3 regions of the Bradyrhizobium sp. USDA 4532 genome follow, and region 1 is predicted to be linked to each of the others. Evidence: riboswitches for the same ligand, from Rfam matches in the RefSeq annotation. Region 1 holds a riboswitch; each other region holds the start of a gene.

Region 1 (5,620 bases):
CGAACACATGCAGGCCGTCGCCGAACTGGCTTTCCTTGAGGTCGCAGACGAAACGATCGATCTGCGGAATGGCCTCGGCCGCGGAGACCGACGCGGCGAGACCGAGATCGTCCTCCAGCCCGGCGATGCGCGCTTCGTCGCGGATCGCGGCGATCAGGCGCTGCCGCCGCGCCGGATCGAGACCATCGGCGGTCGAATACTCATCGAGCAAGCGCTCAAGATTGCGCAAGCCTTTGGGGACCGCGGCCTGTGCCAGTGGCGGCGGCAGATGACCGATCGTCACGGCACCGATCCGGCGCTTGGCCTGCGCCGCCTCGCCGGGATCGTTGACGATGAAGGGATAGACAACAGGCAGATCGCCGATCAGCGCCTCCGGCCAGCATGCGGGCGACAGCGCAACCGACTTGCCGGGCAGCCATTCCAGCGTTCCGTGCGCGCCGATGTGGACGACGGCATCGATGGCCTGCCGCCTGAGCCACAGATAGAACGCGACATAGGCATGGCGCGGCGTGCGCGCCAGATCGTGATAGTCGGCGTCGCGCTGTCCCACCTCACCGCGCTCCGGCTGAACGGCGATGACCGATTTGCCGCAGCAGATCGCCGCGAAATGAAATGCGCCGTCACGGCAATCGGGATCATCTTCCGGCGCGCCCCATGCGCGGCTGAGATCGCCCTGCAGCAGCTCGGGAAGGCCGGAAAGCGCCGCACGATAGTCGGCGATGTTCCACGTCAAATTCCTGCGCAAAAGAATGTCGCCCAGTGACTCCACCGGCTCAAGGTCAAATCCCGCGCCCGCGAGATCAGCCAGCATCGCCCCGACCGAGGCAAGCGCATCGAGGCCGACGGCATGCGCGATCTGATGCGGGCGGCCGGGATAGTTCGAGAGCACCAGCGCGAGCCGCTTCTCCTGTGCCGGCTTGCTGGCAAGCCGATGCCAGGCGGCCACGCGTGCGGCAACTGCAGCGACGCGCTCGGCATCCGGTCGATGCGCAAGATGCGCGAATTGCAGCTCAAGATCGCGCTCACCAGGCGATTTGAAGCTCACGACCCCTGTGAACAGGCGGCCGTCGACCTCCGGCAGCACCACATGCATCGCGAGATCGCCGGGCGAGAGCCCGCGGAGCGACAAGGCCCAATCCTCGCGCCGCGCGGTCGACAGCGCGACCTGGAACACCGGGCATGATGCAGCGTCGAACGGCGTCGTGCCGTCGTCACCGGCCGCGGAAAACGCGGTCGCATTGACGATCGCCGCTGGAGCGCATTGCGCAAACTGAGCGCGCAGCCAATCCGCCACGCCCGCCGCCTTCAGCGAGGTGACGAACACACCGTGGGCATCAAAGCCCCTCTCACGCAATGCATCGATCAATGCATCGACCGGCGCCGTATCGCCTGCCGCGAGGTAGGAACGATAGAACGTCACCAGCACGCGCGGCCGGCCGTCCGGTGCCGGCAACGCCGCGATGGCACCGCGCTGGGAATCGTAGACGCCGATCTCGGGAAGATCGATCTCGCCGACCACGGGTCCGGCATAAAGTCCGGACGCCAGCGCCAGTTGCGCGATCACGGCCTGCGCCGCAACGGGGCCGCCCTTGTCGCACAGCACCTTCAGACGGCGCAGCGTCGAGACCGGCAAGGTCGAGAACTCATCCAGCCGCAGATCGTCGCGGCCATCGGCCGGCAGCACGACCAGGGCGATGCCGCGCTCCTTCGCCAGCCGATGCACCGCGGCCAGCCCGTATGACCAATAGGGCTCGCCGCCGATCAGCCGCACCAGAATGCCGCGGGCGTGCGAGAGCGTCCGCTCGATATAGGTATCGACCGACAGCGGATGGCGCAGCTCCGCGAGATTGGCGAGCCGCAGCGACGGCAGCGCAGCACGGCCCCGCCGCCAGCCGGCCGCGAAGGCAGCAAGATCGCTGTCGGAAAACGACAACACCACGAGATCGGCCGGATCCTGGCCGAGGTCCCTTGGCGTCGCGGTCTCCTCAAGGCCGCGGCTCTCGCGGAAGACGACGTGCATCAGACACCAAGCCGTGCCCTGATCGCGGCTTCATCGATGTCGGCATGTTCGCCGATCACGACGAGCTTCGACCGCCGCGCCCGGGCACCCCAGGGCATGTCGAACTGATGCCGCACCCGCTCGCCGACCGATTGCACCAACAGCCGCATCGGCTTGCCTTCGACCGCGATGTAGCCCTTGGCGCGCAGCACGTTCTGCTCGCGCGCCAGCCCCTTGATCGAGGCGACCAGCGCGTCGACATCCGAAACTTCCGGAAGATCGATCACGACGGAATTGAAATCGTCGTGCTCGTGTTCCTCCTCGCCATCGTGATGCGACGGCCGCGCCGCGAGATCGCTTTCCGCCGCCGCCCCGAGCCCGAGGATCACGCGCGCGTCGATCGTGCCGTCGACGACGGGCAACATCGGCACCTCGCGCGGCATCTCGGCCGCGATCACCTCTTTCGCTGCCTTGATCCCCTCCGCCCCCGCGAGGTCCGCCTTGGTCAGCAGCACGATATCGGCACATGCGATCTGGTCCTCGAACACTTCCGACAGCGGCGTCTCGTGGTCGAGATTGTCGTCCGCCGCACGCTGCGCATCCACCGCGGCCGGATCAGGCGCAAAACGGCCGGCGGCGACGGCCTCGGCGTCGGCGAGCGCGATCACGCCGTCGACCGTGATCCGCGAACGGATCTCCGGCCAGTCGAACGCTTTCAGCAGCGGCTTCGGCAGCGCGAGCCCGGAAGTTTCGATCACGATGTGATCGGGCTTCACGTTCCGCGCCAGCAACTGCTCCATCGCCGGGATGAAATCATCGGCGACGGTGCAGCAGATACAGCCATTGGCGAGTTCGACGATGTTCTCGGCCGGACAATTGGCGTCGGCGCACGACTTCAGGATGTCGCCGTCGACGCCTTCGCTGCCGAATTCGTTGACCAGCACCGCGAGCTTCTTGCCGTTGGCATTGCGGATCAGATGCTGGATCAGCGTCGTCTTGCCGGAGCCGAGAAAGCCGGTCACGACGGTGACCGGAATTTTGGCGAGCGTGGTCATTCTGCGGCCTCCGGCACGACGGGAAGAGGTGGAATGCGGGCGAGCGATTGCTTGCGGAAGATTTCCGGACGGCTGCGCCACGGCACGATGCCGTCGGGCGCCGCCGCATAGGCGGAGGCACCGGCGATCACATCCGCGGCATTATCAGCGGACAGGCCGCCGTAGACATAGGACCACCGCCCCGGCGCGCTGAGCGCGACCGAGCAACCCTGGCTGCAGGCCGACAGGCATGCGACGGGAACCAGATTGACGTCATCAGGCACGCCGGCCTCGACAAGCGCGGCATGCAGGCGTGCACCGGGCGCGAGCTCACCTTCCGCCGGCGTCTGGCCGGCGCGGCAGGTGATGCAGACATGAAGTGTAACGCTCATCGCCCTTCCTGGATTGACAGCGGGAAGCGATGAGGCACACGAACCGATTTTGGACAGGTTCGTTCCCCGTCGCGGAACACCCCGTCCGCCGGTTTCACAACATGCTGCGTTGGCAGGTCTCCCGGCTTGCGGAGCAGGTTTTACCCTTCGATGCCCACCTTCCCGACTCCGTATGGAATCAGTGGCTTGGGCATCTCTCCGGTCACGGTCGCGGGGGCGGCTGCGCTTCGGGCCCGATTCAGCGGAGCCCTATCGCATTCCCTCTTCGCCTGTCGTAGGACAGGAACCGACGCGGGACCACCATTCGTCCAAGCCTCGCACTTGTCAAGCCGAAGGAATGTGATGACTTCTGATGGAAAGGGCGCTGAAGACGGCGCCGTCGGCACCGATCTTTCGCCGGATGCGCGCCACGCGGACAAGATGGCGAAAAAGAAGGCCGCCCGCGACCGCATCATGGCGACCAAGAGCGGTGAAAAGGGCCTGATCATCGTCCATACCGGCGCCGGCAAAGGAAAATCGTCCTCCGCGTTCGGCATGATTGTGCGCTGTGTGGCGCACGGCTTTCCCTGCGCCGTGGTGCAGTTCATCAAGGGCGCCTGGGATACCGGCGAGCGCCGCCTGCTCACCGGGCATTTCGGCGATCTCTGTCAATTCCACGCAATGGGCGAAGGCTTTACCTGGGAGACGCAGGATCGCGCCCGCGACATCGCGGCAGCGCAAGCCGGCTGGGAAAAGGCCAAGCAGCTGATCGCAGACCCGAGCCTGCGCATGGTCGTGCTCGACGAGATCAACATCGCGCTACGCTACGATTACCTTGCGATCGCCGATGTCGTCGACTTCCTGACCACGTCGAAGCCGCCGATGACCCATGTCGTGCTCACCGGGCGCAACGCCAAGGAGGAGCTAATCGAGATTGCCGATCTCGTCACCGAGATGACGCTGGTAAAGCATCCGTTCCGCTCCGGCATCAAGGCCCAGCCGGGCGTCGAGTTCTGACGGGCATCACGATGGCGCGCGCATTGATGATCCAGGGAGCCGGCTCGGACGTGGGCAAATCGCTCATCGTCGCCGGCCTCGCCCGCGCCGCGAGACGGCGCGGCCTGCGCGTGCTGCCGTTCAAGCCGCAGAACATGTCGAACAACGCCGCCGTGACCGTCGATGGCGGCGAGATCGGCCGCGCACAGGCGTTGCAGGCGCTCGCCGCCGGCGTCGAGCCGCACACCGACATGAACCCGGTGCTGCTGAAGCCCGAGACCGATGTCGGCGCCCAGGTCATCGTGCACGGCAAACGGATCGCCACCGCACGCGCGCGCGAATATGCCGGCATGAAACCATCGCTGACGGGCGCGGTGCTGGAGAGTTTTGCGCGCCTGAAGCAGCGCGCCGATCTGGTGCTGGTCGAGGGCGCCGGCAGTCCCGCCGAGGTCAACTTACGCAAAGCCGATATCGCCAATATGGGATTTGCGCGCAAAGCAGACGTGCCCGTGGTGCTGGTCGGCGACATCGACCGCGGCGGCGTGATCGCGCAGCTCGTCGGCATCAAGATGGTGATCGACCCTGATGATGCCGCGATGATCCAAGGCTTTGTCATCAACAAATTCCGCGGCGATCCGACATTGTTCGACGACGGCTATCGCCTGATCGAAGAACGCACGGCGTGGCGCGGCTTTGGCGTGCTGCCCTGGTTCGTCCGCGCCGGCGAACTTCCGGCCGAAGATGCGCTCGGGCTCGGCGAGGCGCGCAAGCCCGGCCAGTGCAAGATCGCGTTCCTTGCGCTGTCGCGGATTGCCAATTTCGACGACCTCGATCCGCTGAAGCTCGAGCCCGGCGTCGATCTCGTGATGGTACGTCCGGGCGAAGCCATCCCGGGTGATGCGAAGCTCGTCATCCTGCCCGGCTCGAAATCGACCCGCGGCGATCTCGCCTTCCTGCGCGCGCAGGGCTGGGACATCGACCTCCTCGCGCATCATCGCCGCGGCGGCCATGTCCTCGGCCTGTGCGGCGGATACCAGATGCTTGGACACAGCGTCGCCGACCCCGATGGGATCGAAGGTCCTGCCGGCGAAACGCGCGGGCTCGGGCTGCTCGATGTCGCAACCACCATGACCGAACAGAAGACGCTGACGCGCTCCAGCGCGGTGCATGCCGCGACCAGCCAGCCGATCAGCGCCTATGAAATCCATATCGGGCGCACC
Region 2 (5,620 bases), 3.9 Mb from region 1:
ATCGTCTGCACCCTTGACCTTCACGATTTGCGGCTCCACCCCCTGGGCCTTGGCTGCTGCCTCGTTGGCACGATCAATCGGGGCGAGCCCGCGTTCATCCGCGCCGGGGATCGTTTGATCACTGAGAATCGCAACGCGCGTGATCCCGGGGAATGCCTCCTTCAGAAGCTTGAACTGGTCGCTGGCCTGCTGCGGATCGAGGTTGGTGAGGCCCGTGACGTTGCCTCCCGGTTTTTCCATCGAGGCGACAAGCTTCAACGCGACCGGATCGGTCACGATCGCAAAGATCACCGGGATCGTCGACGTGGCTTTCTGCGACGCGACCGACGCCGGGCCGCCGAGTGCGAGGATGACATCCACATTCGCACCGACCAGCTCCGAGGCGAGGCCCGGAAGGCGCTCGAGCTTCGATTCGGCAAATCGCGGTTCGATGACGATGTCGCGTCCTTCGAGATAGCCGCGCTCGGCGAAGTCGCTCAGAAGGTTCTTCTTGATGGAGTCGAACAGCGGCGACGGGCTGCCGTTGACGAGGATTCCTACTTTCCTGGGGGCCTGTTGCGCATCGGACGGGTCGCACATCGACGCGATCATGCAGAAGACCGTGAGCACCGCCTTCGCAAACCTCATGGCACCGCCCCCAGCAAGGACCCAGCGTCCATGCGAAGCCTAGCATCCAGGGGGTGGGCAACCAATCCGGAAGGGTGGTCCGGCCGATGACCTCGCTGCGACCTAATGTCTGCTTGGCGACGACGAGCCGGGCTCGGTAGCTCGCGAGCTACGAGGCCGCCGCGCGCGACTGCGCGCAGGATCTGTGGATCGATATTCGCCGGGCCTCACAACGGCTCGTCATCATTGCCGTAGCGGTCGAGCTTCGGTGTGGCGATATCGCCGTCCTCGTAATAATCATCGTCCTGTAGCGCTGCGGCTGGCGGAGGTTTCTTCGCCTTGTCGTCGGTCTTGTCTTTGGTCTTCGTGCCGCCCTTGGTCTGCTTCCCGGCCTTGGCCATGCGTTTCCCCTGCGCGGGTCAAATCAGCTGCCGGAACTCTACCCCAGTTTCGGTGCGTTTGTAATGTTCGGGGACGGTGCGGCGGGGCAGACCCGCCCCACCGGTTCACGCTCTAGAACGTCGCGCCGGCCTTTACCATGTAGGTGCGGCCGGGCAGCGGATAGGCCGAGAAGCGGCCTTCGGTGAACGTGCTCGCGATGGCGTAGTCGTAATAGAGCGCGTTGAACAGGTTGTTCACGCTCAGTGACCAGAAGAAGCGGTCAACTTGCCCGCTCAGCTTGATATCGGCGGTGGCGTTTCCGGGAATCCGGCTCTGGGTGTTGGCCTGATCGTTGTCCATGATGCGCGAACTCCAGGCCCGCACCGTGGCGTCGAACACCAGATAGTTCTGCCAGATATTCCAGGTGACGCCGAGATTGCCGGTGTAGCGCGACACCAGCGGCACGTCGTTGCCGGCCCAGATGCCTTCGCGGAACACCGCGCGGGTGATCGCCATGCCGCCGCGCAGGGTCACCGTATCGCTGAACTTGAGCGAGGCACTGGTTTCCGAGCCATAGCGGCGGGTGGGGTCGAGGTTGGTGTTGAAGAACAGCACCGGGTTGAAATGGATTTCGTTCTCGAGATCCATCAGATAGACGCTGGTCTGGACCTGAAACAGGTTGGTCCTGACGCGAAAGCCGCCCTCGACATCCTGCGAGGTCTGGGTCTTGAGCTGGAAATTCTGCGGGATCGGGGCGAAGGTCAGCGGGTCGAATGACGGACCCGACGCGACGCGTTCGTCGACATCAGGCGTGCGGAATGCGCGTGCCGCGCGGCCGAACACCGAGAAGGTGTCGGTCAGGCGATGCTCGGCGCCGACATGCAGGGCGTATTGCGTCTCGTTGCTGTCGAGCGGTGCCGCCTGCGTGTCGAACGCGAACGGCGCATTCGGGTCGTAGCGATCGCGCGCCGAGATGCTGGTATTCTGGACGCGCGCGCCGTAGGAGATGTCGGTCGTTGGCAACAGGCCCAGCGTATGTTGCCAATAGCCGGCCACGCTCTGCTGCTCGATATTGTAGATGTGGAACGGGTCGACGCCCTGATAGGCGCCGCGCGCCTCGCGGAAGCTCGAATCGTAATAGTCGATGCCGGTCAGGATCGTCGACGGCACGCCCAGCATCACATTCTTGACGCTGAGCCGCGGCGTCAGCGACCAGGTCTGCAGCGCGGCGTCATTGTAGGTCGAGGCGAAGCTGATGGTCGGCACCGTGCCGAAGAAGCCGCTCTGCGTCTCGCGCTGCCGCCAGCCGCCGTCGACGATGAGGTCGACGCCGTTCATCAGCGTCTTGGTGAAGCCGGCGGTGACGCTGGCGGTCTGCTGGTTGGCATAGTCGAAGGGCGTCGCGGCGCCGCGGCGATCGGTGAGCAGCTCGTTCACGCCGATCGACGGATCGACCAGCCGTCCGCCGGGTAGGCCGAGCTTCTGGTCGCTGCCGGTGACGGTCAGGAAGGCGGTGAGATCAGGCGTCGTGTAGTTGATGTTGCCGACGGCGTTGCGCTGGTCGAGCGCATTGTTGACGCGGTAGCCGTCCGACTTGATGCCGTTGCCGTAGAACGAGGTGGACCACGGGCCGGAATTGAGCGCCGCGGAGACCGCGGCCATGCGGGTGTTGAACGAGCCAACTCCGGCCTCGGCCCGCATCGTCGTCGGCGGGCCGCCGACGCCGGTCTTGGTGATGATGTTGACGACGCCGCCCACCGCGTTGTCGCCGTAGAGCACCGCGCCGCTGTTGCCGCGCGTGATCTCGATGCGCTCGATCGAATCGAGCGGAATCGTGGTGAGGTCGAAGCCGGCCTTGTCGACGTCGTTGAGGCGGCGGCCGTTGAGCAGGAAAAGGGTATTGTCGGTCGCGAATGCGCCGAAGCCGCGCAGGTCGACCGACGTCTTGGCGCCGTTCGGTCCGCCATAGGGCGTTTGCAGCTGCACGCCCGGCACCTGCGCGAGGATCTCGGGTAACGACTGCACCGGCGAATGCGCGATGTCGTCGGCGGTGATCACGGCCGAGGAGGAGCCGACAATGCCGGCGAACTGGCGGCCGCCGGTGCCGCCCGTTCCGGTGGCCACGCCGGTCCCTGTCGTGCCCGATCCGGCTCCGCTGCCTGTATTGTTGCCTTGCGAGGTGCCCGGCGCCGGGCGTCGCGGCGCCGGCGCTTCGTCAGCGGCCGGCCTGGCGCGCGTGACGTTCTGGTCGCCCGGCTTGGTGACTTCGATCGCCGGCAGCTGATCGGGAGCGGGTGCCTGCTGCGCCCGCGCTGCGGAGACAAGGATCGCCGGCGCGATCATCGTCGACGCGAGCAGAAGCGCGCGGCGCCGCCGATGGAAAGGGAAGGAGAACATAAGCAAGGCCTCGGCAACGTCAGTGGCACGTCACCGCGAACCAGTCTCACCATCGTGCTCACAGCATCAGGTGAAGCTCATGCCTGTACTCCCCGACCGGCAGCATCGCGTGTGACCACGGCTGACGGCAGGTCTCCTGGCTCGCGGGTCGTTACCCTTCGTCGCCTTCCCAGGACCGAGATTCCCAGTGGCCTGTGACGAAGGATTCACCGCATACAGTTGCGGGGGCAGCCGCGGCGTTGGGGAAGTTTCCCCGTACCGCATTCCCTTTTCATCTCATGAAAGAACCGTCATGTTCATCTAGGGTTCGGCCGGGTAGCAAAGTCAATCCGGCGGAAGTCGGGCGGCGGCCGCGCGGCCACGGTTTTTGTCGAGTGTCGCTTGTCTGCCACGGCGATCGCTGTAAGAGCATGGATCCGATGAGCGCGCAGGATTTTGCCTTGGCGGCCGAGGTCGCGGCGCGGCGCCGGTGGGGCGCCACGGCGGCGCTGCTCGCGCTCGTGGTCCTGCTGTGTGTGCTCTCGCTCGGCATCGGGCCGGTGCGGCTGTCGCCGCTCGCGGTGATCGAGGCGCTGTTCGGCGGCGGCAGCGATGTGGCGCAGGTGATCGTGCGCGAGATCCGCCTGCCGCGCACCATCCTGGCATTTGCGATCGGCGGCATTCTCGGGCTGTCCGGTGCGGCGCTGCAAGGGCTGCTGCGCAATCCGCTGGCCTCGCCGTCGCTATTCGGCGCGCCGCAATCGGCGGCGTTCGGCGCGGTGCTGGTGATCGCGCTGGGCCTCGCCGATGTGCGCTCCTACGCGCTGCCGGTGGTGGCGATCATCGCCGCCTTCGGCTCGGTGTTCGCGCTGCTTGCGATCGCCGGCAGCAATGCCGGGCTGTTGATCCTGATCCTCGCTGGGCTCGCGATCTCGAGCTTTGCGGGAGCCGCGACCGCACTGGTGATGAATCTCTCGAGCAATCCGTTTGTGGTGCTGGAGATCGCGTTCTGGCTGCTCGGCTCGCTGGAGGACCGCAGCTTCCAGCACGTGGCGCTGGCGCTGCCCTTCATCGTCGCGGGCGCCGCCATCCTGCTCAGCCAGGCGAGCGCCTTCCGCGCGCTGACGCTTGGCGAGGAGGCGGCGCAGAGCCTCGGCGTCGACGTCGGGCGGTTGCGGCTCTTCGTGATCACGGGCGTGGCGCTTGGCGTCGGCGGCGCGGTCGCAGTCACCGGCACGATCGGCTTCATCGGCCTGGTTGCGCCGCATCTGATGCGTCCCGTGATCGGTCACGATCCGGCGCGGCTCTTGGTGCCCAGTGCGCTCACCGGCTCGGCGTTGCTGCTCGCGGCCGACATCGCGGTGCGCATCATTCCCTCGACCTCCGACATCAAGGTCGGCGTGCTGACCTCGATCATCGGCGTGCCGTTCTTCCTCTATCTGATCATGCGCGAACGCCGCGCGCTCGGCGGAGGCGTGGCATGACGCTGCTCTCCGCCGCCGCTCTCAATGCCTCGCTCGGCAGCCGCAAGGTGCTGCACGATGTCTCGCTGTCGTTGCCATCGGGCCATCTGGTCGCGCTGGTCGGGCCGAACGGCGCCGGCAAGACCACGCTGCTGCGCGCACTCTCCGGGCTGATTCCGTCGGGCGGCGAGATCCGGATCGGCGGCGATCCGCTGGCGTCGCTGCCGCTGCGCGAGCGTGCGAAACGTTTTGCCTACCTGCCGCAGGGGCACATGGTGCACTGGCCGCTGCCGGCGCGCGACATCGTCGCGCTCGGCCGCTATCCGCACGGCGCGACCGATCCGGCGCGGCTGTCGCAGACGGATATGGAGGCGGTGCTGCGCGCGATGCAGGCGGTCGACGTCACTGAGTTCAGCGATCGCCGCGTCACCGAACTCTCCGGCGGCGAGCGCAGCCGCGTCGCGCTGGCCCGGGTGCTCGCGGTGGAGGCGCCGGTGATCCTCGCCGACGAGCCGACCGCCTCGCTCGATCCACGCCACCAGATCGACGTGATGCAGAAGCTGCGCAACGTCGCCGATGCCGGTGTGCTGGTGATCGTGGTGACGCATGACCTGGGACTCGCCGCGCGCTTTGCCGATCATGTGCTGGTGCTCGCGGAGGGGCGGCTGGCAGCGCAAGGCGCGCCCGTCGAGGCACTGTCGGAGAGCGTCCTCGCCAGCGTGTTCCGGGTCAGCGCCTATCGCGCCGAATTTCAGCGCGAAGCCGTCATCGTGCCGTGGGCGGACGTCTGATGT
Region 3 (5,620 bases), 4.3 Mb from region 1:
GACACGTCGCAATGCCGATCCAGCGATGGACGATATAGAGCCACCGCCGCCCGCGCCGGATCAGAGCGTTGCGCATGGTCAGAACTTCACGTTGACGGACAATTCGGCGGTACGCGGCATGCCTAGCAGCCACTGCCCGGTGCCGTTCGAGGTCGCCGCGTAAGCCTTGTCGAACAGGTTGTAGACGCGGAACGCGACCGTGGTGCGGTCATCCGGCTTCCACCTGACGCCGCCATTGACCACATTGTAGCCCGGACGCAGCTGGGTGTTGGCAAGATCGGAGTACATCGCACCGACGATCTGCACGCCGCCATAGACCGACCAGTTGGGCGCGAAATCCCAGGTCAGCCAGACATTCGAGACCTGCTGCGGCACGTTGACCGGGACATTGCCGTTGAAGCTGACGATCTTGCCGCCGACCACCTGGCTGTTGTTGTCGTATCTGGCGCGCAACAGCGCAAGATTGGCGTCGACGCGCCAGCCGTCGTTCAGCGCGAGCCCGATCGATCCTTCGACCCCGCGGGATGATTGCTGGCCGATCTGCAATGCCACGCCGCCGGTAGGGTTGCCGGGATCGGGAATCGTGAGCCCGGTCTTGACGATCTCGTAGGCGGCCAGCGTCCACTCGCCGCGGCCGCCCCAGAACGACTGCTTGACCCCGATCTCGGTCTGCTTGCCGGTCGCAAGCTGGAATGTCTTCTGCGTGGTCGACAGTGAGATCAGATTGCTGACCGGATCGACGCCGACCGCGTACTGGCCATAGAACGCGAGATTCTTGATCGGCTCGTAAACGAGGCCCGCGCGCCAGCTAGTGCCCGATAGCGTCGTCTCAAAACTGTTTGCCGGCGTCTTGTAGTCGGTGCGGTCCACTCCGGGGCGATCATACCTGACCCCGGTCACCAGCGACAACTGATCGGTCAGCGAGAGCCGATCCTCGGCGAACAGCGCGTATTGATTGACGATCGCGTTGAAGCCCGGCGTGGTCGCCGTCGTCGTGGCGAAGAACGATCCGGGATCGAACACATAAGGATTGACCGACGACGCGCCGCCATAGGGCGAGTTGTTGGTATGGGTGAAGTCGATCCGGTTGACGTCGAACCCGGCGACGACCTGGTTCGCAAGGCCGAACACGTGGCCGCTGAAGGTCGTATCCATCCGGTTGCCGAGCTGCTTCTGGTCGTGGAAGATCTCGATATAGCTCGTGCGATCGATCAGCTGGGTCTTCGGATTCCAGGTGTAGTTCTCGATGTCGCGCCAGTGCCGCTCGCTGGTCAGGTAATACAGCGTGTTGTTGACCTTGATGCCGTCGGCGACGTCCCACTCGGTCTTGAACCGGGTCCAGCTGTCCTGATAGCGGATCGCGCTGTCCGCTGCATTGTAGTTCTTGAAGCGCAGCGCGTCCTGGATCGCGCCGTTGATCAGCGGCGTGCCGAAATAGCGCGACGGGCTGCGATCGCCGTAATCTTCCGAGAGCGTGAAGGCGAGATTGTCCGACGCCTGCACCCGCACGGCAGCGGAGACCACCGCGTTCGAGGTCTTGTCGCGATCGACCCAGCTGTCCGACATGTTGCCGGTGGCGTTGATGCGGTACGACACATTGGGATTGATCGGACCGGTGCTGTCCACCGAGAGCCGCCGCGTCATGTTGCTGTCGAGCGAAACCTCGGCCTCGTTATAGGGCGTGCTCTGCGGCTTCTTCGGAATCACGTTGATGACGCCGCCGATCGCGCCTTCGCCGTACAGCACCGAGGCCGGGCCGCGCAGCACTTCGATGCGCTGCGTCGACCAGGTGTCATAGGGGAACGTCTGCGTGCCGGAGCCGATATAAAAGCGCGTGCCGTCATACAGCGTCATCACCGAGTTGCTGCCGGCAAAGCCGCGGGTGCTGAACGACAGGCCGCCATTGCCTGGCGCCGGCGTTGCGACGAACCCGGCCGCGTCCTGGGTGACGGCATCGAGCACATTATGCTGGCCGCGTTCAGCGATGGTCTGCGCCGTGATGATCTCGACGCTGGCCGGCGTCTGCAGCGGGGTCAGGTTGAGACGACTGCCGGTGCCGCCCTGCGTGGTGGCATTGAGCGTCGGCGATGCCGATCCCGGTACGCCCGACGCCGCGACGCGCGGGGCGTTGCCGGCTGTTGCAGGCCTCGGCCGTGGCCGCGCCGCAGCGGTCATGTCACGGCTGCGCGCCGCAGGCTTCGGCTTTGCCGCAGCGGAAGGCGCGACCTCAATCGGATCGAGTCTGGTTGGTGGCGGCGTTTGTGCCGAGCCTTCGACCGGCAACAACAATGATGACAGGGAGCAGAGAAGACCGAGGCGCCATTTGCGCGCAACGGGAGAGGACGGAGACATGAAAAGGACTCGCGGTAACGTGGCACGTCACCGCGAACGTGGACTGGCGCATTGCCAAAAAAGGCAGTGCTCCGATCCCACCAGGACGCCCCCGCCCGATGTGCTCGCGTGTGACCACGACTGACGGCAGGTCTCCTGGCTCACGGGTCATCGCCTGTCGACGCCTTCCCGGGCCGATGGCCCAGTGGCAAAATTGACGAAAGGCTCGCCGTTTACAGTTGCGGGGACAGCTGCGGCATTGGGGTTACCCTCGCACCGCATTCCCTTTTGATCCCCGAAGGGAACCGTCGGCAAAAACGATAGGTGGTGCCGGCAAGGCTGTCAATTCGATGCGATTGTCGCACACATGCTTTGCGAGATGCTGCTGCGGCGATGACACAGCGACGTCGAGGGCTGACGCCGAAAGGCAACCCGTCATCCTGAGAGTCTGACTCATAAATCACCCAACCTTAGCTGCAGCCGCGAGTCTGCGGGTCAGGAGCCTGATGTGTGCAATCAGCAGCCAGGCAGCTTCGGTTGCCACCGTCGCCTCGAAGTCCTTGGCGAGGCGGCGGCATCTGCCGAACCAAGCGAATGTGCGTTCAACCACCCACCGCCTCGGCAGAAGCTGGAAGCCTTTGACGCCTTGAGGCCGCTCGACGATCTCGACAGTCCATGGACCGCAGTCTGAGAGCGCGTCGAGGAGTTGATTTCCGCGGTAGATCCGGTCGGCAAAGACGTGGCGCAGCCGGGGGAAGTTCATCCGCACGTTCTTCAGCAGCGGTACGGCGCCATGGCAGTCCTGAACGTTGGCCGGATGAACATGAACCCAAGGAGGAGGCCATTGGTATCCGTCACGATATGCCGCTTGCGGCCGTAGATGCGCTTGCCTGCATCGTAGCCGCGCGGTCCGCCAGCTTGCGTGGTTGGCGCACTTTGACTGTCGATCACGGCTGCCGTCGGCTTCGGTGTCCGTCCAAGCTTTTTTCGCGCCCGGCGGACAAGCACGCTGACAATCCTCTGCCACCGGCCTGTATCCCGCCATCTATAAAAATAGCCCTGCACCGTCGAATAGGGCGGGAACTCCTGCGGCAACGCCCGCCACTGGCAGCCGGTCGAAACGATATAGAGGATCGCTTCGATCACACGACGCAGCTCCGTCTTACGCGGCCGGCCGCGCCGGTTCGCTCGCGGCAACAGGCGTCTGATCACCGCCCACTCCGCATCGGTCATATCGCTTGCATAACGCAGATCGTCCCGCCGATATTGCTCCCGAGTGATCTTGGTCCAGGGCATCGTGCTCTCCCTCGAATCTTTGCAAATCCGATGGAATCACACCCCACTGAGATCACTCACCCATTTTTCAGTCAGGCTCTGAGGAGCGCGGCACGCGCGTCTCGAAGGATGCACGGCCCGGCTGGTGGCCGATTCATCCTTCGAGACGCTGCTTCCCTCGCACCTCAGTATGACGGGAAACGTAGGTTCGCGTCACTGAGCCTCGACGCATCCCTGCATCACCTCATCAATCTCCGCGCGCGACAGCGCACCCATCTCGGCGATGAACACGATGCGCGTGCGCGGCACGCCGGGCGACGGCACGCCGCCCGCAGCCAAGGTCGCGCGGCCGCCGGCGAGTTGAAACACGGTCAGCCGCCCGGGCTGCTCCACCGTCTCGAACAATCCCTTCGCCCGCGCCAGCTTCGGCGCCAGTCTGCCGATCGCCTGCTGCAAGCGCGGCAGCACGACGGGCCACTCCGAGGTCCAGCTCAGCGTCTCGAAGCGATCGGACGCCGGCCGTCGCGGCGCGGTCTCGCGCGGAGCCGGCACATGATCGAGGTCCGCCGGGAACAGCAGCGCGGCCGGCACCTCGCCATGCAAGGCATCCACCACCACGGCCGCCGGACGCACCGCGCGCACGGCGTCGCGGATCGCGGCGCACGCAGCGGCGTCAGTCAGATCGACCTTGCTCAGCGCCACCACATCCGCCGCCCGGAGCTGCGAGCGCAGCAGCGCATCGTTCAGCATCGCCGCAGGCTGCGTCGCGTCGACCACGCACAGCACGGTCTCCAGCGGCGCCTCCTTCCAGATCACGGGATCCATCAGGTTGCGGATGATGTCGGCGGGATCGGCGATCCCGCTGGTCTCGATCACGATGAATTCGGGACGCGGATCACGCCGCAGCAAGGTTGCGAGCGTGCGCAGCAGGTCGCCCTCGAGTGTGCAGCAGATGCAGCCATTGCTCAGGCTGACCACGCCGTCGCCGGCGCCGGCGATCAGTTCCGCATCGATATTAACGGCGCCGAAATCGTTGACCACGGCGGCGATGCGCCGCCCTTGCGCATGCGCCAGCAGATGGTTGACGACCGTGGTCTTGCCCGCCCCGAGGAAGCCCGCGACCAGCAGGATCGGGACCGGCACCTCAGCCCCCCGTGATAGGCCGGCGCACCGGCCGGCCGGGACGCGCCGCGACATCGAGCACACCATCGCTGATCAGCGGCTGGCCGCTGACCACGAGATGCCGCACGCCCTCCGCCGGACGATTCATCGCCGAGAAGGTCGCGCGATCGCTCAGCGTCTCGTAGTCGAACACCACAACATCGGCGTCGGCGCCGACCTGCAGCCGGCCCTTGGCCCGCATCGCCGGCGTGCTCGCCGACAGGATCTCGGCCGGGATCAGCGCGCATTTGCGGATGCCTTCGAGCAGCGACACTTTCTTGCGCTCGCGCACCCATTCACGGATGAAGCGGGTGAAGCAGCCGGCCGAGCGCGGATGCGAGGTGGCATCGTCGGGCAGCGGCCACGCGTCGCCGCTGTAGGGACGGCCGTCCGACAGCGTCCACGGCATCGCGTCGGAGGCGATCGCGCCGCCCGGATACAGCACCGCCATATCGAGCAGATCGCGATGATGCGCGTTGTTCTCGATGTCGAGCACATGCCACAGCACCAAGGTCGAGGGCTCTTCGGCCTGTGCCGCCAGCAGCTCCTCGCGGCTGCCGAAACGGTGACCGTCGGTCACGCGCTGCACCGAATCGTAACCGAGGCCGTTGCGCTCCTCGAATTTCGGATCGCTGAAGAAGGTCGCCGCCAGCACGGTCGAGCCGGTGCCGTAGGGATAGGCCTCCACCGTGATCGGCAGGCCCTGCGCCTGCGCTTTCGCGATCAGCGCGACACAGCGCTCGATATCCGTCTTGCTCGACGAGTTGAGTGGCAGATGTGCATATGCGCGCCGGTGGCGCCGGCATAGCCGATCAGGCGGATATAGGCTTCCGCCGCGCTCTCAGGATCGATC

Evidence for each region. Region 1 has a riboswitch for cobalamin ahead of J2R76_RS12995 (DUF1636 domain-containing protein). Riboswitches for the same ligand answer to the same signal wherever they lie in the genome.
Region 2: linked by a shared signal. The riboswitch ahead of J2R76_RS30290 (TonB-dependent receptor) and the one ahead of J2R76_RS12995 (DUF1636 domain-containing protein) in region 1 are both predicted to bind cobalamin.
Region 3: linked by a shared signal. The riboswitch ahead of J2R76_RS31935 (TonB-dependent receptor) and the one ahead of J2R76_RS12995 (DUF1636 domain-containing protein) in region 1 are both predicted to bind cobalamin.

What each region holds. Positions count from the first base shown of each region.
Region 1 covers NZ_JALJZN010000001.1:2,688,562-2,694,181, forward strand. Annotated here, with positions in the region: gene cobN (cobaltochelatase subunit CobN) at 1-2,020, opposite strand, end outside; gene cobW (cobalamin biosynthesis protein CobW) at 2,020-3,054, opposite strand; gene J2R76_RS12995 (DUF1636 domain-containing protein) at 3,051-3,425, opposite strand; cobalamin riboswitch at 3,519-3,731, opposite strand; gene cobO (cob(I)yrinic acid a,c-diamide adenosyltransferase) at 3,768-4,421, shown strand; gene J2R76_RS13005 (cobyric acid synthase) at 4,433-5,620, shown strand, end outside.
Region 2 covers NZ_JALJZN010000001.1:6,596,598-6,602,217, forward strand. Annotated here, with positions in the region: gene J2R76_RS30280 (ABC transporter substrate-binding protein) at 1-627, opposite strand, end outside; gene J2R76_RS30285 (hypothetical protein) at 834-1,007, opposite strand; gene J2R76_RS30290 (TonB-dependent receptor) at 1,120-3,384, opposite strand; cobalamin riboswitch at 3,493-3,691, opposite strand; gene J2R76_RS30295 (iron ABC transporter permease) at 3,804-4,847, shown strand; gene J2R76_RS30300 (ABC transporter ATP-binding protein) at 4,844-5,617, shown strand.
Region 3 covers NZ_JALJZN010000001.1:6,948,683-6,954,302, reverse strand. Annotated here, with positions in the region: gene J2R76_RS31940 (PepSY domain-containing protein) at 1-76, opposite strand, end outside; gene J2R76_RS31935 (TonB-dependent receptor) at 79-2,352, opposite strand; cobalamin riboswitch at 2,460-2,656, opposite strand; partial or broken gene J2R76_RS31930 (IS5 family transposase) at 2,792-3,543, opposite strand; gene J2R76_RS31925 (GTP-binding protein) at 3,820-4,749, opposite strand; partial or broken gene J2R76_RS31920 (amidohydrolase family protein) at 4,751-5,620, opposite strand, start outside.